DNA from 3 places in the Glutamicibacter sp. MCAF14 genome. Region 3 is predicted to be linked to each of the others. Evidence: riboswitches for the same ligand, from Rfam matches in the RefSeq annotation. Region 3 holds a riboswitch; each other region holds the start of a gene.

Region 1 (9,704 bases), 160 kb from region 3:
AGGGCGGCAACCACGTTGCCGACGATCGCGAAGATGATTACTTCAGTCATGGTGAAACCAAAAGTGCCAGCGGCGATGACCCCGCCAAAGGTGAAGATGGCAGCCAAGCCGTCACGGAACACCGCCGAGGAACATAAGAAGAACAGCAAGTTGCGGTCGCTGCGCCATAGCTCCATGATGTTTTTCAGCAGCACCTTATAGGACTGCGATAGCGGGATTTTCTTCGAGGTGCTGGCCGGAGCCTCGGGGATCACGAGGAACAACGGCAGGGCGAAGAGCAAGCACCACCCTGCGGAGAACAACGCCACCCAGCGCAGGTTCAAGGATTGGTCGGTGCTTGCTCCGGGCCAGTCCACGATTGGCTGGACGAAGCCGAAGAGCACCAGAGCCAGAGCGAGGATGCCGCCGACATAGCCCATGCCCCAGCCGAATCCGGAGACCTTGCCCACCGTCGCCTTGGTGGAGATCTGGTTGAGCACCGCGTTGTAGTTCACGCCGGCGAATTCGCTGAACACCGACATGGCCGCGATCAGGATTGCGCCGAACCACAGGTAGGACGGGTCGGGGTAGACGAAGAAGCAAGCTGCGCAGATCGCTACGAGAATCAGCGTATTGACGATGATCCACAGCTTGCGCCGTCCAGCCACATCGGCCCGGAGCCCGGTGATCGGCACCAGCAAGGCGATGGCCACTCCGCCGATGGCCAAGGCCTGGGAAAGCACTAAGGAGGCGTAATCGGTGTCGCCGAATAATTCGCTGGTCAGATAGACGGTGAAGACGAAAGTGATCATGACAGCGTTGACCGCTGCTTGGCCCCAGTCCCAGCTGGCCCAAGCCCAGGTGTACTTGTTAAGCCACTTTTCCCTAGCCACTAGTGGCTGGCCCTGTGTGATTCCCATGCTGGCATCGTACCGGCAACGGGTAATCAGTAGCTGAATAGGAACGTCTTTTTGGAAAATAAAGTGAGAATCCGAAAATCAGCTAGTTGCGGAAAACAAGGGAAATGTTCCATAAACGCCACATTTGCGCAATTGCCGTACGCTTCCGGCTGATAAAATCAGAGTCTCAAGCACTTTCTCAAGTGCTTTGGTTACTCTGCCCACCACCAGCCGACAGAGGAGACGCGTGCTAATAATTCTCGTTGCGCTGTTTGCGACCGCCGTTTTGTGCCCCTTGATTTTCCGGGTTCTCAAAAGAAACGCTTTTTACGTTGTAGCGGCCGTTCCCGCAGTGGGATCCGTTTGGTTGTTGACGCGCATGCCGGCGGTTCTTGCTGCCGATAATTCCTTGCCCAACGGTGCACCCAATGCCCCTCCGTCGGTGCAGATGGAGTGGATTCCGGGGCTGAATATCGCCCTGAATTTCCGTTTGGATTCTCTGGCCGCAACAATTCTGCTGCTGATTCTCGGTGTTGGCGCGCTGGTGCTTTTCTATTGCGCCCGCTATTTCAAGAATGATGACCCTCAGATCGGCGGCTTCGCAGCGAAGATGGTGGCCTTCGCCGGTGCGATGACCGGGCTGGTCACCGCCGATGACGTCATCATCATGTTCATCTTCTGGGAAATCACCAGTGTGCTTTCCTACCTGCTCATCGGTTTCAGCCAGGCGCTGATCACCGCACGCCGTTCGGCCATGAACGCGCTGATCATCACCACCCTTGGCGGTCTGGTGATGCTCGCTGGCATCTTGATGCTCGGAGCCGCGGCGAATAGCTACCAGCTTTCGGAAATCATGGCTTCGGCCGATGAACTGGTGGCCCTGGGCAGTTTCACCGACATTGCGGTGGCCCTGATCATCGTCGGTGCGATTTCCAAGTCGGCCCTGGTTCCTTTCCACTTCTGGCTGCCTGGCGCGATGGCTGCACCGACCCCGGTCTCCGCGTACCTGCATGCCGCAGCCATGGTCAAGGCCGGCGTCTACCTGATCGCACGCATGGCCCCGGGCTTTGCCGAGACGACGCTGTGGGTTCCGATGACCGTGGGCATTGGTATTCTCACCATGCTCATCGGCGGCTACCGGGCACTGAAGCAATATGACTTGAAGCTGATCCTGGCCTTCGGCACGGTTTCGCAGCTGGGCTTCATCATCGCGGTCTTCGGCTTCGGCACGGCTGAGGCGGCCTTTGCCGCGCTGGCGATGACCTTGGCCCACGGCCTGTTCAAGGCGACACTGTTCTTGAGCGTGGGCATCATTGACCACAACACCGGTACCCGCGATATCCGCAAGCTGACCGGTTTGCGCCGGGCCATGCCGATCCTGGCCACTACGGCCGGCATCGCCGCGGCCTCCATGGCAGGTGTCCCATTGCTCTTCGGCTTCGTCGCCAAGGAAGCGGTCTACGAAGCGGCCCTGCACCTGGATGCCGGGTGGGGGATCTACGCGCTGGTCGGCCTAGTCCTAGGCGCGGCACTGACCATGGCCTACTCGCTGCGTTTCCTCATCGGTGCCTTCGGGGTGAAGAAAAAGAAGCTGCCGCCACTGGAATGCAAAGCCCCAACCCTGATCTTCTTGGCACCATTGCTGGTGCTTTCGGCCATGACCTTGTTCCTAGGCGTCTACCCGCAACTGGTGGAGCCTTTGGTGATCCACTGGTCAGCGGCTCAGGGCGGTCCGGGAAATATGCACCTGCTGCCATTTGCCGGTTTCAATACAGCGCTGGGACTTAGCGCGATTTCGGTAACCGTGGGCCTGTGCTTCTTCTGGCTGCGCCATCGTACCGACACCGGCGCGCCGCTGCGCCGCATGCTCACCTCGGCCGAGGAACTGTACCGCATGTCGGTGAACGTGCTGGACAAGGTGGCCATTTGGATCACCGGTCGTACCCAGCGTGGTTCGCTGTCCTTCTACCTGGGCGTCATCTTGGCAGTGGTCCTGGTGATTCCGCTGGCCATCGCACTGACCGTCTACACCCCGTGGCCCACCAACTGGATCATCGCCGATCATCCTGCCCAGCTGCTGATTGGTGCGGTGATCATCGCCGGAGCGGTCGTGGCCATTACCGCGCCGAAGCGCTTCATGGCGGTGCTGATGGTGTCGGTGACCGGCTACGGCATGGTCGCGATCTTCGCTCTGCAAGGTGCCCCGGATCTGGCGTTGACCCAGCTTTTGGTGGAAACCATCGTGCTGGTTTCCTTCGTGCTGGCCTTGCGCGCCCTGCCCAAGCGCTTGTGGGTTGGACTGACCCGGATCAAATGGGGCCGCGCCATTTTGGCCATCGCCTTGGCGGTGATGGTGGTGTACATCGCCATCGCCATGATGGCCGCGCGTACCGAAGCACGCATCTCCTTGGCTTGGCCGGAGATGGCGTACACCGAAGGCTACGGCAAGAATATCGTCAACGTGGCGCTGGTGGACATGCGTGTGTGGGATACCTTCGGGGAAATCACCGTGCTGGCCGCCGCGGCCACCGGTGTGGCATCGCTGATCTTCGCCGGACGCAGCTTCGGCAGCCGGGTCCGCGCCCATGAAGTCGCCCCGGGCACCATCGATTCGGGTTCCGAAGCGATCGGCACCAAGGAATCGAAGGAAACCGAGCTGCGCATTGCACGTCGCTTTGCCAGCAGCTCCAACCAGGACTGGCTGATGGCCGGCAGCACCCTGGTCGCTGAACGCCGCTCGATCATTTTCGAAGTCGTCACCCGACTGATCTTCCACACCGTGTTGATCATGTCCGTCTATGCGCTGCTCACCGGGCACAACACCCCCGGTGGCGGATTCGCCGGAGGGTTGATCGCGGGTCTGGCACTGACCATCCGCTACCTGGCCGGCGGCCGCGTGGAGCTGTCCGAATCGATGCGCATCGCACCGGGCATGCTGATCGGCGGGGGCATCGCCCTGGCTGGACTGGCCGGGGTCGTGCCGCTGCTGCTGGGCGACGAGATCTTCACAACGTACGCGGTGGAATTCTGGTTCTTCGGAGATCACAAGTTCGTCACCTCGACCATTTTCGACATTGGAGTGTACCTGGTGGTTCTGGGCCTCGTGCAGGATGTACTGCGCTCGCTGGGCAGTGAAATTGATTCGCTGTCCGAAGGCCGCAGCCCAGTGGATCGCCATGATGCGATCCAGGCCTCGCGGACGGGAGTTGGACGATGAGCGTGAACATCACCTTCCTGGTAATCACCGGCGTACTGCTGGCCGCCGGCTTCTATCTGGTGCTTGAACGCACCCTGACCCGCGTGCTGTTGGGCATCATGCTGCTGGGCAACGGCATCAACCTGCTGATCCTCACCAGTGGCGGACGCCGCGGAGCCGCGCCGCTGTACAACCCGCAGCTCAGCGGCGATGAGTATTCCGATCCGCTGCCCCAAGCACTGATCCTGACCGCGATCGTGATCACCTTCGCGGTGACCGCATTCTTGCTCGCGATGATCTACCGGTCCTGGACCTTGACCAGCGCCGATGAGTTCACCGATGACACCGAAGATATCAAGGTCTCGCAGAAGACCGCCTACGACGAAGAGGAAGACTCGCCAGTGGCTGAGGACACGACCGAATTCGTCGATGAAGAAGGCCGCCCGGTTCGAGAGGGGGAAGAGTGAATTTTCTGGACCTAGCCCCCTTGGCCGTGGTGCTGCCGATCTTCGGCGCAGGCGCCGCGTTCCTGGCCCGTCGCCAGGTACGCGTCCAGCGGCTGATCACCATCGGCATCCTGGTGCTGACCCTGGTGCTCGAAGCGGGCATGATGGCCGCGGTGTGGGGCGGAGAAAGCTACGCCATCCACATCGGCGGCTGGGACTCGCCCTTCGGCATCGCGCTGATGGTCGACGGGTTCAGCTCCTTCATGCTGCTGGTCTCCACCGTGGTTTCGCTGGCCGTGCTGCTGTTCGCCACCAGCCAGGGCCTGGCCGACGGCGATGAGCCCGGACCGGTCTCGATTTTCCACCCGGCCTACCTGATCCTGCTGGCCGGCGTTTCCAACGCCTTCTTGGCCGCGGACCTGTTCAACCTGTACGTCGGATTCGAAATCCTGCTCACCGCCAGCTACGTGCTGCTGACCCTGGGCGGCACCGCCGAACGCATCCGCGCCGGTACCACCTACGTGGTGGTGTCCGTAGTTTCCTCGGTGATCTTCTTGATGGCCATCGCGATGATCTACGCGGCCACCGGTACCGTGAACATGGCCGACCTTGCGCTGAAGCTGCCCGAACTGGGCCAGGGTCCGCAGCTGATTTTGCATGTGCTGCTGCTGATCGCCTTCGGCATCAAGGCCGCGGTCTTCCCGCTGTCCTTGTGGCTGCCGGACTCCTACCCGACGGCACCGGCCCCGGTGACCGCGGTGTTCGCCGGGTTGCTGACCAAGGTGGGCGTGTACGCGATTATCCGCACCGAAACCCTGCTCTTCCCGGGTGGTGCGGTGAACGCCGGACTGCTGGTGGTGGCGGCGCTGACCATGGTCATTGGTATCCTCGGTGCGCTGGCGCAGACGGACTTCAAGCGCATGCTGTCCTTTACGCTCACCAGCCACATCGGCTACCTGATCTTCGGTGTGGCCGTGGGCGGGCCGCTGGCCATCGCCGCGACCGTCTACTACGTGGGCCACCACATCATCGTGCAGACCTCGCTGTTCATGGTCGCCGGGCTGATCGAACGCCGTGCCGGCAGTTCGAATGTCACCCGGCTCGGTTCGCTGGCCAAGCTTTCCCCGGCGCTTTCGCTGTTGTTCTTCATTCCGGCCATCAACCTGGGCGGCATCCCGCCGTTCTCCGGGTTCCTGGGCAAGTTCGGGCTGCTTCATGCGGCCGCGCAAGAGGCTGATGCGCTGACCTGGATCGTGATCGGTGCCGGGCTGCTCACCAGCTTGCTGACCTTGATGGCGATCATCCGCGTGTGGGCCCGGGTGTTCTGGCGCCGTGCCGCTGATGCCGAAGTTCCCAACCAGGGGCTGGTCGCCGAAGCGACCCGGGTGGCCGATGAGACCCTGGCCGGAGGAGGGCAGAACCCCCGACTGGGTTTGAAGCTGGCCAAGTCCCTGGAAGCCGAATCCCTGCCGTGGGGCATGCGTTATGCCACCGGTTCGCTGGTGCTTGCAGGTATTGCGCTGACCGTCTTTGCCGGACCGATCTTCGAATTCTGTGAGCGCGTGGCCGTGGAACTGATTGCCCGCGAACCTTATATCACTGCGATCTTGCCACTCTGATTGGAGGGATGATGCCGAATAGGAATTTTGAACCGCGCGACCAGCGTATCGATGATGCGCTGGATACCTCCGGTGTGCGCCACCGCGCGACATTCAAGCAGGAATGGCCGCTGCTGCTGTTGCTGCTCTTCGTCTGGGGCGCCCTGTGGCAGGACTTCTCGCTGGGCAACATGATCTTCGGCGCGGTCATCGCGCTGGTCATCGTCAACCTCTTCCCGCTGCCGCCGGTGGTCCTGTCCGGACGCATCAACCTGTGGTACTGCCTGAAGCTGTTCATCTGGTTCATGGGCCAAGTGGTCGTGGCCAGCTTCCACGTGGCCAAGCTGGCCATCGCCAACGGCAAGAAGACGCACAGCGCCATCATCGCGGTGCCGCTGCGCACCGGCTCGGATCTGATCGTGATGACCGTGGGCCACGTGCTCACGCTGATCCCGGGTTCGTTCGTGATCGACGTGGACCGCAGCTCATCGACCCTGTACCTGCACTACATCGACATTGAATCTCCGGCAGATGTGGAGAAAGCCCGGGCGGCCATCCGCGACATCGAGCGCCGGCTGATCATGGCCATCGGCAGTCCGGATGAGTACGAAGCGATCAAGAATGAATGCGGACCGGACTTTGCTGCGAGGAAGGAATAGACATGATGGACATCGTCATTTGGATCTGCGGCATCATGCTGTGCCTTGGGGCCGTAGCTTGCCTGGTCCGCGTGGCCAAAGGCCCGTCGATTCTTGACCGGGTGCTGGCCCTGGACGTGATGTTGCTGATCATCTCCGCCGCGCTGTGCCTGGAAATGGTTTTGCACAAGCACACCGACTACCTGTTGTTCGTGGTGGCCGCCTGCATGCTCGGCTTCATCGGCTCTGTGACCGTCTCGCGCTTCGTTTCGGATCAGAGGAACGCCTAATGGATCTCTTCCTCGATATTCTTGTCGCGATACTGCTGGTCGTGGGCTGCCTGATGTCTTTGATTGCCGGTATCGGCCTGCTGACCTTCCCGGATATGCTCACCCGCATGCATGCCGCGACCAAGCCGCAGGTGCTCGGTTTCCTGCTGATCTTCGCCGGACTGGCCATTCATCTGCGCAGCTGGGCGGTGATCCCGGTGCTGGTCCTGGCCTGGGGAATGCAGCTGCTGACCGCACCTGTTTCTGCCCACATGATCGGCCGATCCGGCTACCGCACCAAGCACGCGGCCAAGGAGACACTCTTCTCCGATGAGTTGAGCCTGGTCGTGAACAAGGTCAATTCCACTCCACCAACCGAAGCCACTCCGATCACCAAGGACCAACCCGGAGAAAACCAGAATTAAACGCAAAGCGGGAGCCACGCAAATATCGCGGCTCCCGCTTCATGGCTTAATGCCGATGCCTACTTAGTGAACTTGGCAACAACCTTGTTGGCGCTGCGGTCTGCAACGGTCTGCATGATCGCTGCCACCAGAGCGGAGACCACGGCAAAGCCCAGTGCCTTACGGAATGAAGCTTCAGCTGCTTCGTCAGTGCCCTTGCGTGGCGCTTTGCTGCCGGTGGCCTTCAACCAAAGGAAATCAACTAGCTTGCCGCCGAGAATGCCTGCACCAACGGTGATGCCGGTGGTGACAAGTTTCTGCACTTTATCCATTTTTTCCTCACGATCAAGGTCTTGACTTATCGTTCCTCTGCCCAGCATACCTGCGGTATGGTGGGGGAGCAGTATTTTTTCCGACAGGGGAGCGTCAGACTTTTTAAAAGTCGCAAGACGCTGAGAGTGCGATAGATCGCAGACCCTCGAACCTGCCCCGGCTAGTACCGGCGAAGGAAGTCGAGCATCTCGGATGCGGATAGGCATGGGAACATGCCCTCATTCCGTCCATCTCCCCTCCTTGCACAGGAGGAGTAACAATGAACGAAACAGTATCGAAGCAGCGTACCGGCTGGCGTGTAGTTGACATCGTGGTCGCCTCGGTGATCGCAGTAGCTTCAGGGGTCATCTTCTGGGCATGGAGCGCCGGATATGGCCTGTTCTCACTGGCTTTTGCCGCATTCCCACCAGCTACCGCACTGCTCACCGGCATGTGGCTATTCCCAGCGGTGCTCGGTGCGCTGATCATCCGCAAGCCAGGAGCCGCGATCTATTGCGAGTTGCTGGCCGCTGTCGTTGAAGCGTTGCTCGGCTCGCACTATGGCTTGACCGTGCTGATCTCCGGAGCGGTCCAGGGCTTGGGTGCAGAACTGGTCTTCGCCGCATTCCGCTACCGCAAATGGAACCTGGGCGTTGCACTGCTGGCAGGCCTGCTCTCCGGGCTGTTTGCTGGATTTTCCGAGGCCTACATCATGGCCTACTACGTTGAGTACACCGCGGGGATGAAGATCTTCCACGTGATCGCCACCGGTGTTTCCGGACTGATTGTTGCCGGTCTGCTGTCCTGGCTGGCCACTCGTGCCCTGGCCAAGACTGGAGCACTGAGCGCGCTGGCCAGCCGGCGTGCGCACTTGGAAAGCTCAAAATGAGTTTCGTTGCCAATTCCGGGGCCGCCAGTAAAACCCAGCGTGGGGCGGCAATTACCGCAACAGGCTTCGGGTGGCAGCACACCGAACGGCACCAGCCGGCTATCTCCGGGTTGGATCTGCAGATCCACGCCGGAGAAAAGGTGCTGCTGGTCGGTCCTTCAGGTGCCGGCAAATCGACACTGTTGCACGCCATGGCAGGATTGCTCGAAGCCGATGAGGCCGAGCAGGTATCCGGGCGTCTGCTCATAGACGGGTCCGATGCCTTCAGCCGCACCCATCCGGTGGGGCTGATGCAGCAGGATCCAGAAACTCAGGTGGTGCAAAGCCGGGTCGCTGATGATGTGGCTTTTGGTGCGGAGAACCTCGGGATTGATCCGCAGGTGATTCGCCAGCGCATCCCCGAAGCGTTGAACGCGGTGGGGCTGGGCGCGTTGGCTCATGATCACCGAACTCAGGAACTCTCTGGTGGGCAGAAGCAGCGGTTGGCCCTGGCCGGCATTCTGGCCATGGAGCCAAGCGTGATGCTGCTCGATGAGCCCACTGCCAATGTGGATCCGCAAAGCATCGAGCTATTGCGCGATGCGGTACTGAACGCGGCCCGGATATCGGGGGCCACCTTGATCATTGTCGAGCATCGTCTTGATGCCTGGGCGCAACATGTCGACCGGGTGATCGTGCTGCAGCCTGGTGGGGGAGTCGCGCATGATCTGGACCCCCAGCAGCTCTATACGGACGCCACGGTGCGCAACGAGCTGGCGGCTGCCGGGCTGTGGATCCCCGGATACCTTCCACAGGTAGCCGCTGCAGCCAACGAGCCAGGTCCAACGCTGCTTGAAGCGCGGCAGCTGGTCTCTGCACGCAGTGCCGCCGCCCCGCGCACCCAAGCAGTCGACGTGCGCGTGAAGGCTGGCACGGCCACCGTGATCCGCGGCGAAAATGGTGCCGGCAAATCAACCCTCGCCTTGACCTTGGGCGGATTGCTGGAGAAAGCCGGCGGTGAACTGGCTGCCAGCGAGAAGCTTGCCGACGGGCTGGGCCAAGCGCCATTTGCATGGAAGGCAGGGGCCCTGATCG
Region 2 (9,704 bases), on a different contig from region 3:
CCGCCAATAGCAATCATCTGCATATGGCGTGCTTTGAGGCCACGCTTCAGACCGTCCTGAGACGGTGCGGGCTCAGTCATGCGTTACATCTCCTGATGCTTGAAAATTTCCAACCTATCCATCCAAGCACCCTGACAAGCTAAAACGCTATGAACCGCGCTACAGTAAGCGATCAATAATCTTTCGCTTAGCCCATGAATACGGAGGATATATTGCGCTCAAGGTATCAACGACGGTCGTTTTGTTGAGTTCAGAGCGCATCTGCGAAAGCCTGTCGAAACCATGCTTGCCGTGATAAGTGCCCATACCGCTAGGACCAATGCCGCCAAAAGGCAGGGTTGGGATGATCATTTGGGCCAGTGGCGCGTTGTGCACGATAGCGCCTGCGCGCACCCGGTCAGAAAATATCGACTGCAGCCGCGGGCTTTCGCTCATCAGGTAAGCGGCCAGCGGAGAGGGCCTGCGAGCAATGAATTCCAGCGCTTCTTCAAAGTTCTCCACTTCAATCACCGGAAGGATTGGACCGAAGATTTCTTCAGTCATCAGCGTTGCTTCAAGGTCCACATCGCGCATGATGCTCGGCGCGATGCGCAGGGTTTCTTCATCGTATTCCCCGCCGAAAACTACTTCGCCTTGCTCAAGCATCGACATGAGCCGGTCAAAGTGCTTGCGGCTGACGATCCGCCCGTAATCCGGATGGGTCAGCGGTTCCTTGCCGTAGAAGCTGGTGATCGCTTGGCCCAGACGCTTAATGAGTTCGGTGCTGTCGCCCACGCTGATCACATAATCCGGCGCCACGCAGGTCTGTCCCGCATTCATGAATTTGGCATAGGCCAATCGCTTGGCAGTGGCCAAGGAATCGTTCTCGACTACTGCTGGCGACTTTCCGCCCAACTCCAAGGTCGTCGGTGTCAGATGCTTCGCCGCGGCCGCCGCGACAATCTTGGCAACCCGCTCGCCACCGGTATAGAAAATATGATCCCAGCGCGCGGCAAGCAGTTCGGTGGAAGTATCCACTCCGCCCTCGACTACCGCGTAAACACGTTCGTCCAGGTATACCGGGAGGAACTTGGCCAAGGCACCGGAGGTGGCAGGGGCCAGTTCCGAAGGCTTGATCACCGCTGCGTTACCGGCGGCAATCGCCGCGACCAGCGGTGCCAGCACCAGCTGAACCGGATAGTTCCATGCACCGATAATCAGCACAACTCCCAGCGGGCGCGGTTCAATTTTGGCCATTGCAGGCTGAAGCGCCAGCGGGACCTTCACACTCGTGGAGTCCATCCACTCAACGAGGTGGCGTTGGGCGAAGTCTATTTCCGCGCGCACCACGTCAATTTCGGAGAATTTGGCCTCGGTGGCGCTCTTGCCCAAGTCCTCGGCCAGGGCCTGGACAAAGTCATCCACATGCTCTTCGAGCATCTTTTCCAGGGCCTTGAGCTGCTGCAAGCGGAAGCGCCGCGGATGCGTGATGCGGGTATCGGCAGAACGCCGCAAGTGGCTCAGAACCGTGGCAATGCGTGATGGATGCTCGTCCACCGGAGGTGCGGAATCACCAACCGGTTCGGGCAACGGAGTGGAAGTAAACAGACCCATGTTTTGAGCGTACGTCACCGCGGCAGATATTCATTATTTAATTCGCCAACGTATTCAATATGTATCAAGCCTTTGATACATTAATGTTCATGACCCAGTTCTCGGCGAGCGCCGCCTCCATTGCTGTCGTGGCAGCCATCATCTACGCATGGCTGCGCTCTGTAGCTCACCGGCGCGGGGCCCCGGCGATCGACCGAGCCCAGTCGCACTCATTCTGGTGCGCTTTAATCGCATTCTTCGCTTCAACCTCGTGGGACCTGTCCAGGACATGGAGCATTCCGGTTTCCGAACCGAATCCAAGTTCTGCCTTCATCGAGGCGCTCACCCCGGGAATCTGGGTTCCCTTGGTCTATATGATCGGCTTGTTCACCTGGCCCAAGGAATTGCAGCCGGTGCGCACCGCTTCGCTCGAAGCCCGCACCCTGGCCACCCCCTTCCCTAAGTCGCTCGGGATTTTTGTCGGGCTGCTGCTGCTGGCCGCCGTGGGGTCGTTATGGCCGGCTTCCACGGTCGAAGGACGCATCGGCGTCCCTGCCACTGAAATAACCTCCGTTGATTCGGGCGGATACTCCATGTACGAGTCGGGTATCGCAACGGACGGGCAACTATCGGGCCTCCAGATGCTCCCGATCTTCATCGTGGCTCTGGCGGGCATCGTCGTGGCCGCCGCCGTGGTTGCGGCGGCCATCTTGAGAAGGCGCCCCTTGGCCGGTATCACCAGCGAGGATAACCAGGCGCTGCGCACTGTCTGGCTTAACCGCTTGCTGCGCAATACCGGTATCGTGCTGCTGGCGTTCACCGTGTCGGTGCTCAACTATTCACAGGTCAATCTATTCACTGACCAGAACGCATTATTGAACTACAGCGCTCTTGCCGTGGGCCTCACCTTATTCTTCTGGGGACCGCGTTCAACATTGAAAGCTCATTCCGCTGCCAAGGCGCCGACCGCTTTTGGACGTCTGCGTGAACAGCTATTCGTTTTGCAATACTCCACTGCAACGCTGGCCTTGCTCGGCCTCGCAATCGGCTGGACCTTCTTGACTGTCACCGATGAAACCCAATGGCCCAGCGCCCAGCGCACCACGTGGATCCTCGCCCTCTTCACGGCAGCTGCGATGCTGTACCTTGGGCTGAATGCCTTGTACCTGGGCTACATGAATTGGGCATCTCGACAGGCGGCAGCCGCTGAAAAGCATTCGGCACCGCTGCCGTGGTGGTCCTACGCCTGTGCGGGCCTGCTGCTTGCCACCAGCACCTACTTCTTGCTTTATCCGCCCTTGGATTACCTATGGGGCTTCGCATCCCCGAGCAAGGTGATTGTTGCCGGGCTACTCCTCTTGCTGCTGGCCTCCCATGGTGGATTCACATGGCTTGCCCGCCGGGTAATTATTCCCTGGTGCGTCTCGGCTGCCGAAGAAATCTGGTACCGCAGGGTTCTGGAATTGCGTTCGATGCGGGTTACCGCCAGCGCAGTGGCGGCCATGCTGCTCATTGGCTATGGGTTCCCGGCAGGGTTGGGACTCTTTGCATTGCTGATCTTTGTTGTCCCAGCGGTAATTGTCCTTGAGCGCCCGGGCAGCGCCTTCGTGCCTTCGCCCCAACGGTCAAGTACTTCATGAGCTCGCAGATCAGAGTCGACCTCCAGGCAGCGACCCCTCCCTATGAGCAGATCCGCTCGCAGATTGCTTCATTGATTTCCCTAGGTGAGCTGGCTGCCGGGGCCAAGCTTCCGACCGTGCGTGCCCTGGCCACGGACCTCGGTGTTGCCGCCGGAACCGTGGCGCGCGCCTACAAGGAATTGGAAGCCGAAGGGCTGATCAGCTCACGGCGGCGTGCCGGCACGGTGGTCAATGAGCGTGCGCACTCGGTGGACCCTAGTGAGGATCTCTTGGCCGCAGTAGACCATCTCTGGGAATTGGCATCCGCCCAGCAGGTGGATGCCGCAACCCTCAAGGCCCTGGTGGCGCGGCGCGAACGTTAAAAACTTGTCGTGGACGCTCTAGGTGCGTACGCTCAAGGGCAGTGACACGGGGTGTCGGAGAAGCCGACTGAGATAAGACCCGTAGAACCTGATCTAGTTCACGCTAGCGGAGGGATGTCGCATGGCTTTACATGCCGTTGCCCTGAAATACCGGCAACAATCACCTTTGGTTTTCTGCCTGACCAATACCGTCGTATCCAACTTCACCGCCAATATGCTGCTCTCATCGGGCGCTTCACCGGCGATGACCGACCTGCCAGGCGAAGCCGGCCCTTTTGCAGAAGTTGCTTCGGCCGTGCTGGTGAACCTGGGTACGCCAACCACCGAACAGCTCACCGCCATGGATGAGGCCGTGCATTCGGCGAGCGCCGCAGGCACCCCGTGGGTCTTGGACCCGGTGGCCGTGGGAGCTTTGCCGGTACGCACCGACTTCGCCCGGCGCCTCGTGACCCAACGCCCTGCCCTGATTCGCGGCAACGCTTCGGAAATCCTGGCACTGGCCGGGAAGAGCTCCACCGGTCGCGGCGTAGATGCTCTGGATACTGTTTCCGCGGCCCTGGATGCTGGCCGCGAGCTTGCACAAGAGCATGGCTGCGTGGTGGCAATTTCCGGTGAATCCGACGCCATCATTGATGCCACGCGCACCGTACTGGTGCACACCAACGGCGTCGGCCTGACCCGGATGACCGGAGGAGGCTGCGCCTTGGGCGCTTTCTGCGCTGGCATGCTCGCGGTGCACGATGACCCATTCGAAGCCACCATCGCCGCCCACGGCTTCTATGGCCTAGCCGCCGAGAAGGCACTGGAGGCCAGCACCGGCCCGGGAAGCTTCGCCGTCGCATTCCTGGATGCACTGGCTGCTACCGAACCCGAAGAACTGCAGAACTTGAAGTACGAGGAAGTGAACCATGCATAACTACGGTGCCTACCTAGTTGCCAACACCGCCAGCTGCACCCCGCGCAGCACCCTGGAAGTCATCGAAGGCGCGGTCGCCGGAGGGATCGAATGGATCCAGCTTCGCGCCAAGGAAGAAAGCGCCCGGGAATTCTTCGAACTGTCCTGCGCGGCCGCCAAGCTCACCGAGGGCAAAGCCCAGCTGCTAATCAACGACCGGATCGACGTCTACCTCGCGGCACGGGCTGCCGGAGCCGCCGTGAACGGCATCCACATCGGGCAAAAGGATGTGCCGGTGGCGCTGGCCCGCCAGCTCATCGGCAACGGGATCCTCGGCTTGAGCGCTTCCACGGACGAGCAGCTGGCCCAGGCGAATGCGGACGCTTCGTTGATTGACTACCTGGGAGTCGGAGCCATCCGCGCCACTCCGACTAAAAAGGACCACCCCACGCCCCTGGGGCTTGAGGGCTTTGCCCGGGCCACCACCCTAACTCAATTACCCTGCGTCGCCATCGGCGCGCTGACCCAGGACGATGCCGCCGCGATCAGCGCCGGCGGCGGAGCGGGCATGGCCGTGGTTCGCGCCATCTGCAATGCCGAAGATCCGCAGCAGGCCAGCGCGCAGCTGGTGGCGGCATGGGAGGCGGCCAAGTGAATATCTTGTCCATTGCAGGCTCCGATCCTTCCGGCGGAGCGGGAATCCAGGCAGATTTGAAGGCCATTTCCGCCAACGGCGGCTATGGCATGTGCGTCATCACCGCACTGACCGCGCAGAACACCCACGGGGTTTCCGGCGTCCAGGCGGTCAGCGGCGACTTTGTCCTCGCGCAGCTTGAAGCCATTAGTACAGATATTCGCATCGACGCCATCAAGATCGGGATGCTCGCCAACTCCGAGGTCATCCGCGCAGTGACCAGCTGGCTGGAAACTATCAACGCCCCGGTAGTCCTGGACCCGGTCATGGTCGCCACCAGCGGGGACCGCCTGCTTGAGGATCATTCAGCCCTTGATTCGTTGCTGGACCGTGCCACGGTGATCACCCCGAACATCCTGGAGCTTGCCAGCTTGCTGGGCGAACCAGTGGCCAGCGCATGGGAGGAAGTTCTGTCCCAGGCCCAGCGCCTGGCGGCCAAGCACGATGCCCTGGTGCTGGCCAAGGGCGGGCATCTGGCCGGGGCACAGTGCCCCGATGCGCTGGTCTCAGCCAACGGCGTTCAGCTTGAGCTCAACGGCCCGCGCCATGCCACCAGCAATACCCACGGCACCGGCTGCACCCTCTCCAGCACCCTGGCTACCCGCTTTGCGGCCACCGGCGACTGGAGCATCGCCTTGGAACAGTCAAAGTCCTACCTTGACCGGGCCATTGCCGCAGCCGACCAATTGCAGGTGGGCAGCGGCCACGGACCGGTCAACCACTTCATCGGCTTCTTCGGTACGGCAGATCCCATGGGCCACTGGTGGGCCAAGATCCAGCACATCCGCGAGGATATCGACCAGCTGGATTTCATCACCCAGCTATCGCAGGGCACCTTGGAGCCAGAGGACTTCCACTACTACATCTCCCAGGATGCGCTGTATCTGCTGCGCTACGCCAAGGTCCTGTCCCTGGCCAGCTCCATGGCCCCGGATCTGGCCGCCCAGCGCTTCTGGGCGCGCGGGGCCAACAGCATCCTGGACGGCGAGCTACAGCTGCACCGCAGCTACGTGGAGGAATTCTGCGAAGAGCCCAGTGCCACCACGCTGAACTACACCAACCACCTGACCGCAAGCCAAGACAGCTACGGCGAGCTGATTGCCGCGATCCTGCCGTGCTACTGGCTCTACCAGGACATCGGCAAGCGGCTGGCGGCGGCCAACCATGACCAGCATCCTTACCGGCAATGGCTGGACACCTATGCCTCCCAGGAATTCGATTCCGCGACCGCCAAGGCCATCGAGATGGTCCGCCAGGCCTACGAGCAGGCCGATGGGCAGCTGCGCGCACGCATGGAGGCCGCATTTGTCCGTTCTGCGGAACATGAGCGATCGTTCTTCGCGCAGGCCCATGAGAACCGAGTAGAATTCTCTACGGCCTAAAACGCGCAGGGCCCGGGAAGAGGAATTCATGAGTTGGAGCATTCACGGCAACGGCAAGACCATCACCCCCGGTGAGGTTGTCGCCCCGGATGAGCGGCTGCATTGGCCGCAGACCATTTCCATTGGCGCCCAGCACATCCTGGCGATGTTCGGCGCCAGCATCCTGGTGCCGACGCTGACCGGCTTCCCGGTGACCACGACCTTGCTGTTCACCGGCTTGGCCACCGTCATCTTCCTGCTGATGACCAAGAACAGGGTACCTAGCTACCTGGGCTCTTCCTTCGCGATGATCGCCCCGGTCATCTCGACCACCCAGTCGCACAGCATGTCCGGTGCCTTAGGTGGCATCGTGATGACCGGTGCGCTGCTGTTTATCGTCGGGCTGATCGTGCAGAAGACCGGCACCGGCTGGATCCATACCCTGATGCCGCCGGTGGTCATGGGCACCATCGTTGCGCTGATCGGCTTGAACCTGGCCAGTGCGACCCTGGCACCGATGCAGGAATTCCCGCTGACCACCTTCCTGACCGTGATCTTCACCGTGGTGGCTACGGTGGCCTTCAAGGGCCTGCTGGGCCGCTTGTCGATTCTGGTGGGTCTGGTGCTGGGCTACCTGCTGGCTCTGGTCCAGGGCCAGGTTGATTTCTCGGCCGTCGGGCAGGCTGCCTGGGTCGGCCTGCCTGAATTCCACACCCCGACCTTCCACCTGGATACTGCGCTGATGTTTCTGCCAGCGGTGTTCGTGCTGATTGCCGAGAACATCGGCCACGTGCGCACCGTAGGCGTGATGACCGGCCGCGACCTGTCCAAGTTCAACGGCCGCGCGCTGATGGCCGACGGGGCAGCCAGCGTACTCGCCGGATTCGGCGGCGGTTCGGCCACCACCACCTATGCCGAGAACATCGGGGTGATGGCCGCCTCGCGCGTCTACTCCACTGCGGCCTACTGGGTGGCGGCGATTGTGGCGATGGCCCTGGCCTTCCTGCCGAAGTTCGGCGCGCTGATCGGCACCATCCCGGTGGGCGTCATCGGCGGCTTGGGCATCGTGCTCTACGGCATGATCGGCATCGTCGGTGCCCGCCTGTGGATCGAGGCGAAGGTGGACTTCGGCAACCCGATCAACCTGATGACCGCAGGCACCGGCCTGATCATCGCGATCGCGGTAACCAAGGAGATCGCTTTCGGCCAATTCCAGCTCGGCGGCATCGCACTGGGCTCGATCGCGACCTTGGTGGTCTTCCACGTCATGAGCCTTGTCGCCAAGGCGCGCGGAAATGATTTGGCCGACTCGCAGAAACCTGCGAAGCAGTAATCAAATGCATCCAGCCGGCCGCCGTCACGAAAAATCGTGGCGGCGGCCGGCCTTTTTGCTTGAATTCCCCCACTGGTGTGGGAAGAGATCCGGAGCCGGAAGCGGCTCACGGCAAGTTAAAGTAAGGACTCCTTCCAAAATGTGATTCATCTCCCATTCAAAAGCCAAAATTGGCCATTGTTGGTGGGGTCGAATCCGATAGCATGACTATTTGTGACTGCGACTACATCAGACGGAAAACTATCCGCACGGCTCATCTTCATCGCCCTCGGCGCGGCATTGGGTGGGTTTGTTTTCGGGTATGACTCATCAATCGTTAACGGCACCGTGGACGCTGTCGAGCACGAATTCGGGCTCAACGCAGTGACCATCGGTTTCACCGTATCTTGCGCCCTGCTGGGCGCAGCCGTGGGCGCTTGGGTGGCCGGCGTCGTCTCCGAACGCGTGGGCCGCGTGCGCACCATGCTCATTGCATCGGTGCTGCTACTCATCTCGGCCCTGGGCTGCGGGCTGTGCTTCGGCGTTGCGGACTTGATCCTCTGGCGCATTGTCGGCGGCATCGGCGTGGGCTTCGCCTCGGTAATCGCCCCGGCCTACATCGCCGAAGTTTCCCCAGCAGCCCATCGCGGGCGCTTGGGCACCATGCAGCAGATGGCCATCGTGCTGGGCATCTTCGTGGCCTTCCTCGTCAGCGCCCTGCTCGTCTTCGTCATGGGCTCCGCGGATGCCATCGGCCTGTTCGGCCTGGCCGCCTGGCGCTGGATGTACCTCTCGCTGATCGTTCCGGCCGTAGTCTATGGCCTGCTGGTCCTGCGCCTGCCTGAATCCCCGCGCTATCTCGTTGAGCGTGGCCGCTACGTGGAAGCCGCCACCGTGCTCACCCGCGATATAGGCATGCAGGCCGGCACCGAAACCGAAGCCAAAATCGAAGAAATCCGAGCTACTGTGCACATTGAACGCCGCCAGGTATTGAAGGACCTGCTCGGCCGCTTCGGGTTCCACCCGCTGGTCTGGACCGGCATCCTGCTATCGGTCTTCCAGCAGTTTGTCGGCATTAACGTGATCTTCTACTACTCCACCACCCTGTGGAAGTCCGTGGGCTTCGCCGAGTCCGACTCCTTCACCATTTCACTGATCACCTCGGTCACCAATGTGGTGGCCACGATCGTGGCCGTGCTGCTGATCGACGTGATCGGCCGCAAGCTGCTGCTGGCCATCGGTTCGGCAATCATGACCGTGTCACTGGGCATGATGGCCGTCGCCTTTGCCCAGTCGGTCACCACCAACGGTGCCGTCGAGCTTCCGGGCAGCTGGGGCATCGTCGCACTGGTCGCAGCCAACCTGTTCGTCGTCGGCTTCGGCGCGACCTGGGGGCCAGCTGTCTGGGTGCTCCTGGGCGAAATGTTCCCGAACTCCATCCGCGCATTGGCGCTGGGCGTAGCCGCCGCTGCGCAGTGGATTGCGAACTTCATCGTCTCCACTTCCTTCCCGGCCCTGGCAGAAGCAGGCTTGGCCTTGGCCTACGGCATCTATGCCTTCTTCGCCCTGCTCTCCTTGGTCTTCGTGATCTTCCTAGTCAAGGAAACCAAGGGGCGCAAGCTCGAGGAAATGACGCTTTAAGCGGCAACGCGGCCCCTAGCGGGCACTGCACGCAAAGAGGGAGGCCAAGAACCGGATCGGTTCTTGGCCTCCCTCTTGCCGCACAGGCTGGGTCTACCAGGCCTTCTTGGGCACTTCGACGCCGGCAACTCTTTGCAAGGACAGCACATGATCCAAACTTGGCCGGCCTTCCAGTGCCGGTCCCTGGTCAGGCAGCGGTACCACCAGAGCCTGCCCGGGTTGCAGGT
Region 3 (9,704 bases):
GCTACCTGCAGGTGATGGGCGCCCACAAGCTTGACGCCATGACCCGCATCCTGGAATCCGAGACCTTCGAAGGCGTTATCGCCTTCGTACGTACCAAGATGGCTACCGAGGACCTGGCTGACAAGTTGAAGGCTCGTGGCTTCACCGCTGCCGCCATCAACGGCGACATCCCGCAGCAGCAGCGCGAGCGCACCATCGAGAACTTGCGCTCGGGCAAGATCGACATCCTGGTTGCAACCGACGTGGCCGCTCGCGGACTTGACGTAGAGCGCATTTCCCACGTTGTGAACTTCGACATCCCGCATGACACCGAGTCGTACGTGCACCGCATCGGCCGTACCGGCCGTGCCGGCCGCAAGGGCGACGCGATCTTGTTCATGACCCCACGCGAGAAGTACTTGCTGCGTGCCATCGAGAAGGCTACCCGCCAGCCGGTGACCCAGATGCAGCTGCCTTCGCTGGATTCGGTCAACGACCGCCGTATCCAGAAGTTCACCGATCGCATCGACAAGACCATCAGCGGCCAGGACCTGACTACCTTCCGCGAAATCGTGGAGAAGTTCGCTTCCGAGCACGAAGACCTGGATCAGCTGGAAATCGCAGCTGCGCTGGCTCTGATGGCTCAGGGCGGTCGCCCGCTGCTGATGACCGAACCAGTCATGTCGCCTTCGAAGAAGGCCCGCATGGATCGCCCAGAGCGAGGCGGCGAACGCGGTGAGCGTGGCGATCGTGGTCCACGTGCCCGCAAGACCGCTGCTGAAGGCAACGCCATGTACCGTCTGGCCGTTGGCCGCCGCAACCGCGTGCAGCCAGGCTCGATCGTTGGCGCACTGGCTAACGAAGGTGGCTTCGATTCTTCGGAAATCGGCGGCATCGAGATCCGTTCGGACCACACCCTGGTCGAGCTGCCAGCCGAGCTGACCAAGGACCAGTGGCGTGCACTGTCCAAGACCCGCATCGGCGGCGAAGCCATTGAGCTCGAGCTCGACAATGGCCGCAGCCCACGTCGTGAAGACGACGGCGACCGCGGTGGCTTCCGCGGCGGCCGTGGCGGCGGCTTCGGTGGCGGTCGCAGTGGCGGCGGACGTGGCGGCTTCGGCGGTGGCCGTGGTGGCGGACGTGGCGGCTTCGGCGGCGGCGGACGCGGCGGCAAGGATCGCTACAGCGATTCGGGCCGTAGCGGTGGACGTCGCGACTACTAAGCCTGTCGCACACTAGCTGAACAGCATTAGATAACGCCCTCGGGGCAAGCATGAAGCTTGCTCCGAGGGCGTTTTCCGTTAACCGGAGCCCGCTTACGGGGCCGGGCTTCCCAACGGGATCTGGTCCCCGAGGTAGACCGTGCCGCCGCTTTCCAAGAACTGCCTGCTCTTCTGCGCCATCCCGGCCAGCGCGGCTTGGGCCTCGGCGGATCCGTACTCGTCACGGATATCCTGGGAAATGCGCATGGAACAGAACTTCGGCCCGCACATGGAGCAGAAATGCGCGGTCTTGGCTGGTTCGGCCGGCAGCGTCTCGTCATGGAATTCCTGGGCTGTGACCGGGTCCAGGGACAGCGCGAACTGGTCATGCCAGCGGAACTCGAAGCGCGCCTTGCTCAACGCATCATCGCGAGCCGTGGCCCCAGGGTGGCCCTTGGCCAGATCTGCGGCGTGCGCGGCGATCTTGTAGGTGATGACGCCGGTTTTCACATCATCCCGGTTAGGCAGTCCCAGATGCTCCTTGGGAGTGACGTAGCAGAGCATCGCGGTGCCGTAGCGGGCGATCTCGGTGGCGCCGATGGCGCTGGTGATGTGGTCGTAGCCCGGAGCGATATCGGTGACCAGCGGGCCCAGCGTGTAGAACGGAGCCCCATCGCACAGTTCCTGCTGGCGCTCCACATTCTCGCGCACCAGGTGGAACGGGATATGCCCCGGTCCTTCCACCATCACCTGAACGTCGTACTTCCAGGCGCGCTTGGTCAGCTCTGCCAAGGTGTCCAGCTCGGCGAACTGGGCGGCGTCATTGGCATCCGCAATGGAACCAGGGCGCAGCCCGTCGCCCAGCGAGAACGCCACATCGTACTGCGCGAAGATCTCGCACAGCTCATCGAAGTGGGTGTAGAGGAAATTCTCCTGATGGTGCGCCAAGCACCAGCCTGCCATGATGGACCCGCCGCGCGAGACCATGCCGGTGACGCGGTTGGCGGTCAGCGGGATGTAGCGCAGCAGCACTCCGGCGTGGATGGTCATGTAGTCCACGCCCTGCTCGCACTGCTCAATGACGGTGTCCCGGAAGATCTCCCACGTCAGTTCATTAGCTTCGCCATTGACCTTCTCCAGAGCCTGGTAGATCGGCACGGTGCCGATGGGCACCGGCGAATTGCGGATGATCCACTCGCGGGTGGTGTGGATGTCATCTCCGGTGGACAGATCCATGACCGTGTCCGCACCCCACTTGGCTGCCCACTGCAGCTTGGAGACTTCCTCGGCGATGGAGCTGGTCACCGCCGAATTGCCGATATTCGCATTGATTTTCACCAAGAAGGCCTTGCCGATGATCATCGGCTCGGATTCCGGGTGGTTTATGTTCGCCGGGATGATGGCCCGGCCGGCCGCAAGCTCGCTGCGCACCAGTTCGACATCGCATTCTTCGCGTATGGCAACATAGCGCATTTCCGGGGTGATGATCCCGGCCCGGGCATAGTGCATCTGGGTCACACGGGCTGCGCTGACGGCCCTTCGCGGAGGCGCCGAGCGTCCGGCCCACTCTGCGCTGGCGGTGCCTCTGCGAACCGCAGAGCGTCCGTCATCGTGCAGATTGCGTTCTCGACCCTCATAGGTTTCCACATCCCCGCGTTCCAGGATCCACGGTTCGCGGAAAGGCTGCAATCCTTGGGTGGGTTCGCTTCCCGGTCCGCTGGTGCGATACACCTGCAACGGTTCATTTAGCTCGCCATTGGGGGAGCCAGCCAATTGGATCTGGGTGACGGGAACGGAAATTCCCTCAGACACGCGGTAGGCAAGGGTGTGGGCAAGGTGCTGTTCAAATTGTTCCACTGGGGAAACTCACTTCCTTCGCCGGCATTACCCGGACAGGTTCAACGGTCGCGGACGGCGATAGTCCGATCTCAGCCCTTGCCAGGGCACCCGTGTGGTCGCGATCAACTTAGCACGATTTCTGCCAGAAAAGACAGCAGCGCTGCACAAATTATGGATGTGAAGAAGCAGCGGTCCAGAAGATGGGAAGTGGTTTCACTCTCGCTGGCAGCTGGGAAACAGGCTGCTGTGGGGCGTAGTGGGAGAAACTTTTGGGGAAACGAAAAGAGAGACAATCTGCAATCAGATTGTCTCTCTTATTTCGAGCCCCCTGCCGGAATCGATCCGGCGACCTCGTTCTTACCAAGAACGCGCTCTACCACTGAGCTAAGGGGGCAACAGGTAAATACTTTACACAGGTTTTTAAGGTTTGCAAAATCCGCTGAGAATTTGTTGCTGACGTCACAACATCACTACTCAGGTTGCGTTTGGTGCATAGATACCCGAGTGTGAAATTAGCTGGGTAGTGAAAGGAATTTGAGGCATTCAGCATCTTAGAAAAGATCTTTTTCTTGCTTTGATGCTCCGGGCGCCCACCGCGGCTTCGTGCAGGGGTTTGCTGCCGATGGGAACGGGTTTCCCGTCGGGCGTCAGGACGGTTGCTGGGCAAAGTCACCTGATCATCGTTCGAGGCATGCGGTCTAGTGCAAAAGCGCTAGTGAGCCCAGGGAATTACCAAAGTGAGCATCGTCACCCAAGCCCTTTTTGTGCCACTCATAGTTCTACGTCGCATGGGCCCTGCATGTAAATTAGCACTGACTAGGCCTTATTCGTTTTGGATGGGCCATTCCTATGGGCGAGTTGGCCGATTTTTCTTTGCTGGGAAATCCGTGTAGAGTATTTACTCGTTGCCCCCTTAGCTCAGTGGTAGAGCGCGTTCTTGGTAAGAACGAGGTCGCCGGATCGATTCCGGCAGGGGGCTCTGAGTGAGAAGCTTTCTTGGCTTCTACTGGATTGCTTCTCACTTGTGGCGGCGTAGCTCAGCTGGTTAGAGCGCACGACTCATAATCGTGAGGTCCCGGGATCGAGTCCCGGCGCCGCTACCAAATGAAGACCCGCAGCTTTTGCTGTGGGTCTTTTTTGGATTTCAGGCACTCAGGACAAATCGGGCCCCTAAGTAAGGTCTGGAGAATTCTTGAATTTTTCGCCTGCTTGCTTGCCTGCCAAGTGATTCGTTTGTGAATCACCTGGCAGGTGAAGATCGCTTCTTATGGCTTTGGCTTGCCCAGTGCGTTGACTGCATCGCTTATCGTCGCGCCGCGGTGCTGCTGCCGGTAGGCTTTGACATCTTTCGGGTCAAGATCACTGGCATCCACAGTGACTTTTTGCTGTTTGTCGCGGAACCAGAACCACCCCATCAAAGCCCAGCTGCCAAGCAAGAGGCCATAGATTGGTTCATCGGATACCACGATGAGAAGTGCTGCCAGGAGAGCCAACGTCAAGATTGCCATTTCGCGTGCTGCTTTGCTCATCGAATGCCCCTAACTAATGCCTGCCGCCTCGAATCGAAAAACTATACTGCGCGGTCGTGGTCCCAAGGGTTCATGAATGTTCCAAGTTGCTTGAGGGGGTGATGTCCAGCCTCATGCCCGGATATTCCCACTCTATGAATTAATATGCGTCTTGTAAATCCTACTTTTGTGGGAGGAAACTTCTGGATTCGAGCAGTGGTTCTGCTTGGGCAAACCGCGGTAACCGAACACAAGAAATTACCGGGAGCACCGTATGGGCGGGAACTAGCTTTTTGACCCGGTGGACTTGCGCTTCTCCGCGCTTGATTCCCTGGCCAACGACAAGAGATTGTCGATTGCCGTGTTGTCGAAATCAGTGTGGCTGGCACCGTCGTGGTCGGCATCGTGGCCATGGACTTCGGTATGCAGCCGTTGCATTCGCATGTCCAAGGTCGTGGCGATTGCGGCCGCTTCAGCAAGCTCGTCCGCAAGACGGGCTGGAACGTCCCCTTCATACTTATAGAAAATCTTATGTTCCAAGCTGGCCCAGAAATCTTGGGCAATTGTGCGGATCTGCACTTCAACGACAACATTGACCGGCCCGTCGGACAAGAACACCGGAATCTCGATAATCGCGTGCACGCTCTTGTAACCGTTGGATTTTGGATTCTTGATGTAATCCTTGATCTGGATGACCTTCAGATCACTTTGAGAAGTTAGCGTGTTCAAGACCTTGTAGATGTCCTTCACGAAGCTGCAGGTGATGCGCACTCCAGCAATATCACTAATATTTTCCCGAATGATCGGCAAGGACGGAGCGATATTCCGCTTGCTCACCTTGCGCATGATGCTTTCAGGAGTTTTCACCCGTGAAGAAACATGCTCGATCGGGTTGTATTTATGCAGATACAAGAACTCTTCACGCAGAATTGAAACTTTAGTCAGCATTTCATCGACGGCGAATTGGTACTCCATCATGAAACGCTGGAAATCGTGATGGAACGCTTGTGCCATTTCCTGGAGCTCGGCAGGTGTTGCTTGCTTTGCAAGGGGAGCCGCAAGCGCTGCGTGAGACTCCTGATCGTGTTCGGCTGAAATTCTCAATCACCTCTGCGAATAGTTTTCATCCCAGCAAAGTAGAACTCACTGGGACTTCAGCCTAGTGCGCCCTCCTAAGAATTAGGCAAGAACAAGTAGAGAATTTGGCCAACTGGATTCTTGGGGCGCTTCGCAGGCACTTTAGAGTTCAGCGCAGCGGTGCTCTATCGTTGACTGGGTAACTGTGCGGAAAGGTATTGATGGAACTCGCTAGCGACTTTCGGCAGCTTTGCCACGGAATCAGCTTTTCCGAGCATGAGCCAGCGCCGATGCTTCGACTGCGGCAAGCAGCAAACTGGCGCACCGATTATCTGGAACCCAATCGTGTGCTGAGCCTGGAAATTGGCGACCTCAAATTCTGCCTGGGCTACGTCACGATGAACAAGGACGGTTCACGCAACACCTTGCCGTGCCCTAAGACCAAGGCCTTGCGCACCGGTACCCAATGCGATCGCTGCCGCCGGATGGACCAGACGAAGTTCATGCACCATTTCCACAAGACCGGTGAAGCTCCCGAGGGACTGCGCAAATATCTGGAGCAGCCGCATTTCTTGTATATCGCCAGCTTCGCCCATGGCGTGACCAAGGTCGGAACGACCTCTACGAAGAGCAAATGGAGCCGACTGGCCCAGCAGGGTGCGGTCATTGCCCGCTATGTTGCGCGTGCCTCAGATGGTGCGGCAATTCGAATTCTTGAAGATTTGGTGACTAAGCATGTGGGTCTGAGCCAGCAGGTTCGGCAGAAATCAAAGATCAAGGGGTTGAGCAGCTGGGAGCTGGACTACGCGCAGCTTGACGCCATCAATTCTGAAGCTGCCGAACGTGCACGGGAGTTCCTCGGATCCCAGCGCGGACTGGACACCTATGGCGTTGAATTACGCGACGAACTTTGGCAGCAGCCCTCCTTCGCCAAGCCGGTCATTGAAGCCTGGGATTCCCGTTCGTTGCATGCGTGGAGCAGCGTGCTGCCGGGCAGCACGGTGAATCTGCGTATCCGCGGGGTGCTGGGGCAAAGCATCCTTGCCGACAGCGGCGAGAACACCACGCTGCGCTTGCTTGATGCCGCAGAGCTGAAAACCCGCGCCGTGGCAGTCATAGAACAGCATGGTGACTTCAAAGAAGAGCAATCCGCATTGTTCTAAGCGTGCCACGCACCGAGCAGATGGTTTGTCGGGGGAGTCACGCGGAAATACCGCGCCCGCAATGAGAGCTGGCGCTGGGTGCTGAACTAGACTTGACCCATGACCAACACTCCTTGGGAATCAGCTTCCTCGCTCTATAAGAAGCTCGTCTTTATTGCGGTAAGCGTGATGGGCGCAGGCATCATCCTAGCTATCGTCGGCGCAAACATTCCTTCACTGCCCCTGGTGTATATCGCTATCGGGATCATGGTCCTCGGGATGCTCTGCCACATCGCTGGATTGGTAGTGCGTTCCAAGGACGCCCGTGCATGGCGCATCGCCAACGGGCTGGACAAGCCGCGCACCAAAAAGCGTTCTACCGAGACCGGGAAGTAGCTCCGGCAAGATTTGCACATCGTGGCCAGCTGGCTGGACCTGGAGCAGAATCCAGACCGGTGCACTGCGCTCACCAAGAACAACGTTCAGGAGAATCCATGGGCATCAACCCTGACCTGGTAGGGCGCATTTACCCTGCCGGCCAGTCCTACCAAGTAGGACGCGAAAAAATCCGCGAATTCGCCACCGCGGTGAAAGCCACTAGTCCGGCGCACTTCGATGTAGAAGCCGCCCGCAAGCTGGGCTTCAATGACGTCGTTGCCCCGCCAACTTTTGCGATCATCATCGCCCAGCGTGCCGACGCTCAGCTGATCGCCGACCCCGCCAGCGGCATTGACTTCTCCCGCGTGGTGCATGCTGACCAGCGCTTCACCCACCACCGCCCTATCGTTGCCGGTGATGAACTGCTCGCCGAGCTGTACGTGGACCAAGTCCGCGAAATGGGTGCCGGTGCCATGATTACCACTCGTGCAGAAATCACCACCGTGTCTGGCGATAAGATCGCCACCACCACTTCATCGCTACTGGTACGAGCAGAGGACTGATCATGATTGAATTCGAAAGCCTCGAAAAGGGCCAGATCATTGGTTCGCACACCGTGCAGGTCAACCGCGCCGACCTCGTGCGCTACGCAGGTGCCTCGGGGGACTTCAACCCGATTCACTGGAATGAGCGCTTCGCCAAGGAAGTTGAACTGCCCTCGGTCATTGCCCACGGCATGTTCACCATGGGCTCGGTCATCGAACTGGTCTCCACTTGGGTAGGCAACCCTGCAGCTGTCATCGACTACCAGACCCGCTTCACCAAGCCAGTGGTCGTCGAAGATCCTGAAGGCTCGAACCCAACGGATCACGAAGGCACCACCATCTCGGTAGAAGGCAAGGTCGGAGCACTGGATGCCGAAGCCCGTACCGCCCGCATCGACTTGGCCGTCTCGGCCAACGACAGCAAGGTACTGCTCAAGTGCCAGGCCGTGGTACAGCTCTAAGCATGCAACTCTCCGGTGATGCGCAGAAGCCAGTAACGCTCTGGCGCAACGCGCTGATGGCAGCCTACCTGGCCAGCGGTCTGCTGATCTCGGCCCTGGTTTCGCGGCTGCCCGCGGTGCGTGACGCCCTGCAACTGGACCACGCCAGTGTTGGCTTGCTGCTTCTGTGCATGAGCGCCGGATCCTTCCTATCGGTCGCCGTCTCCGGACAGCTGGTTCTGCGTCTTGGCGCCACCCTCGTCATGCGCATCGCCGCGACCCTGGCCGGAAGCTCACTGATCCTCGTGGGCGTCGGCGCCGGAGTCTTTGGAAGCGCCATCATGTGCGGCATCTTCCTCTTTACCCAAGGGCTGGGAACCGCTTCATGGAATGTGGCTTCCAACGTCCAGGGAGCCGCGATGGAACGCGCGCTAGGCAAGAGCATCATGCCTGCCCTGCACGGATTCTTCTCCATCGGCACCGTGATTGGTGCTGGCGCCGGGGCCCTTGGAGCCCGCCTACAGTTGCCGCTGCAGTACCACTACGGCTTCATGGGCCTGGTCATTGTCTTCACCGTCCTCTACAGCACCCGGTTCTATGGCGAAGACTTCAGCCGGGTGCCGCGCACCAGTGGTGGTACATCACTGAAAAAGGCGTGGACCGAACCACAAACGGTGCTGCTTGGCGTTCTGGTGTTGGGCATGGCCCTGGCCGAGGGTGCAGCCGGAGACTGGGTCGCCATGGCACTGGTAGATGGCTATGGGACCAAAGAAGGCGTGGGAGCTATTGGCTACGGCGTCTTCGTGACCGCCATGACCCTCACCCGGCTGCTCTCCGGGGACTTGATCCTGCGGCTGGGGCGGGTGGTGATGATCCGTGCCAGCGCCATCAGCGCACTGGTGGGCGTACTGCTCTTCGCCTTTGGCAATAGCCTGCCGCTGGCCTTCGTCGCCTTGGGGATCTGGGGCATGGGCGTGGCCCTGACTTTCCCGCTGGCCATGAGCGCGGCGTCGGATGATCCAATCCATGCCGCAACACGCGTATCGGTAGTCTCCACCATCGGCTACGGCGCCTTCCTGGGCGGTCCACCGCTCTTGGGCTTGCTTGCCGAACTGATCGGCTTGCTGCCGGCCCTGGGCTCCATTTCGATCTTGATAGTCCTGGCTTTCTGCCTGTCTTCAAATACCGCCGGATACCGCACCGGCGATCAAGACAAGGCATGAATCGCACGCCTGAGTGCACCCATTCGTCTTTTTATGGAAAGTAAACTGAAGCAATGCTGAAGAATCTGACCACGACCCGCGTTGGCGGGCCAGCCCAGCAATTGGTGACCGCAACCAGCGAAGCTGAATTGGCGCACGCCGTGGGGGCAGCAGATGACGCAGGAAATGATGTCCTGCTCATTGGCGGTGGCTCTAACCTGGTGATCTGCGATGAAGGATACCCAGGTGTGGGCGTGCAGATTGCCACCCGCGGACTGCACCTGGACGAACAGCCCAACGGCAAAGTCCTGCTGCGTGCGGCAGCCGGCGAGAACTGGGACGTCACCGTTGAATACAGCCTCACCGAAGGCCTGAGCGGCTTGGAAGCACTC

What was found. Region 3 has a riboswitch for thiamine pyrophosphate ahead of thiC (phosphomethylpyrimidine synthase ThiC). Riboswitches for the same ligand answer to the same signal wherever they lie in the genome.
Region 1: it holds a riboswitch for thiamine pyrophosphate, as region 3 does, so the genes downstream of both, AB4Y71_RS02685 (ECF transporter S component) here and thiC (phosphomethylpyrimidine synthase ThiC) in region 3, are expected to answer to the same signal.
Region 2: it holds a riboswitch for thiamine pyrophosphate, as region 3 does, so the genes downstream of both, thiM (hydroxyethylthiazole kinase) here and thiC (phosphomethylpyrimidine synthase ThiC) in region 3, are expected to answer to the same signal.

The regions. Positions count from the first base shown of each region.
Region 1 is NZ_JBFREO010000002.1:21,184-30,887, forward strand. It holds gene AB4Y71_RS02645 (MFS transporter) at 1-899, opposite strand, end outside; gene AB4Y71_RS02650 (Na+/H+ antiporter subunit A) at 1,126-4,095, shown strand; gene AB4Y71_RS02655 (Na(+)/H(+) antiporter subunit C) at 4,092-4,541, shown strand; gene AB4Y71_RS02660 (Na+/H+ antiporter subunit D) at 4,538-6,139, shown strand; gene AB4Y71_RS02665 (Na+/H+ antiporter subunit E) at 6,151-6,777, shown strand; gene AB4Y71_RS02670 (monovalent cation/H+ antiporter complex subunit F) at 6,780-7,046, shown strand; gene mnhG (monovalent cation/H(+) antiporter subunit G) at 7,046-7,450, shown strand; gene AB4Y71_RS02680 (DUF4235 domain-containing protein) at 7,510-7,761, opposite strand; TPP riboswitch at 7,837-7,957, shown strand; gene AB4Y71_RS02685 (ECF transporter S component) at 8,022-8,630, shown strand; gene AB4Y71_RS02690 (ATP-binding cassette domain-containing protein) at 8,627-9,704, shown strand, end outside.
Region 2 is NZ_JBFREO010000001.1:34,376-44,079, forward strand. It holds gene AB4Y71_RS00170 (amino acid permease) at 1-80, opposite strand, end outside; gene AB4Y71_RS00175 (aldehyde dehydrogenase family protein) at 160-1,593, opposite strand; gene AB4Y71_RS00180 (hypothetical protein) at 1,683-3,212, shown strand; gene AB4Y71_RS00185 (GntR family transcriptional regulator) at 3,209-3,574, shown strand; TPP riboswitch at 3,612-3,706, shown strand; gene thiM (hydroxyethylthiazole kinase) at 3,696-4,490, shown strand; gene thiE (thiamine phosphate synthase) at 4,483-5,124, shown strand; gene thiD (bifunctional hydroxymethylpyrimidine kinase/phosphomethylpyrimidine kinase) at 5,121-6,545, shown strand; gene AB4Y71_RS00205 (uracil-xanthine permease family protein) at 6,574-7,857, shown strand; gene AB4Y71_RS00210 (sugar porter family MFS transporter) at 8,071-9,477, shown strand; gene AB4Y71_RS00215 (beta-phosphoglucomutase family hydrolase) at 9,571-9,704, opposite strand, start outside.
Region 3 is NZ_JBFREO010000002.1:182,813-192,516, forward strand. It holds gene AB4Y71_RS03380 (DEAD/DEAH box helicase) at 1-1,202, shown strand, start outside; gene thiC (phosphomethylpyrimidine synthase ThiC) at 1,296-3,038, opposite strand; TPP riboswitch at 3,035-3,142, opposite strand; tRNA gene AB4Y71_RS03390 (tRNA-Thr) at 3,343-3,414, opposite strand; tRNA gene AB4Y71_RS03395 (tRNA-Thr) at 3,928-3,999, shown strand; tRNA gene AB4Y71_RS03400 (tRNA-Met) at 4,047-4,123, shown strand; gene AB4Y71_RS03405 (hypothetical protein) at 4,286-4,549, opposite strand; gene AB4Y71_RS03410 (GTP pyrophosphokinase) at 4,814-5,632, opposite strand; gene AB4Y71_RS03415 (DUF2797 domain-containing protein) at 5,827-6,768, shown strand; gene AB4Y71_RS03420 (hypothetical protein) at 6,868-7,143, shown strand; gene AB4Y71_RS03425 (MaoC family dehydratase N-terminal domain-containing protein) at 7,242-7,688, shown strand; gene AB4Y71_RS03430 (MaoC family dehydratase) at 7,691-8,131, shown strand; gene AB4Y71_RS03435 (MFS transporter) at 8,134-9,333, shown strand; gene AB4Y71_RS03440 (UDP-N-acetylmuramate dehydrogenase) at 9,387-9,704, shown strand, end outside.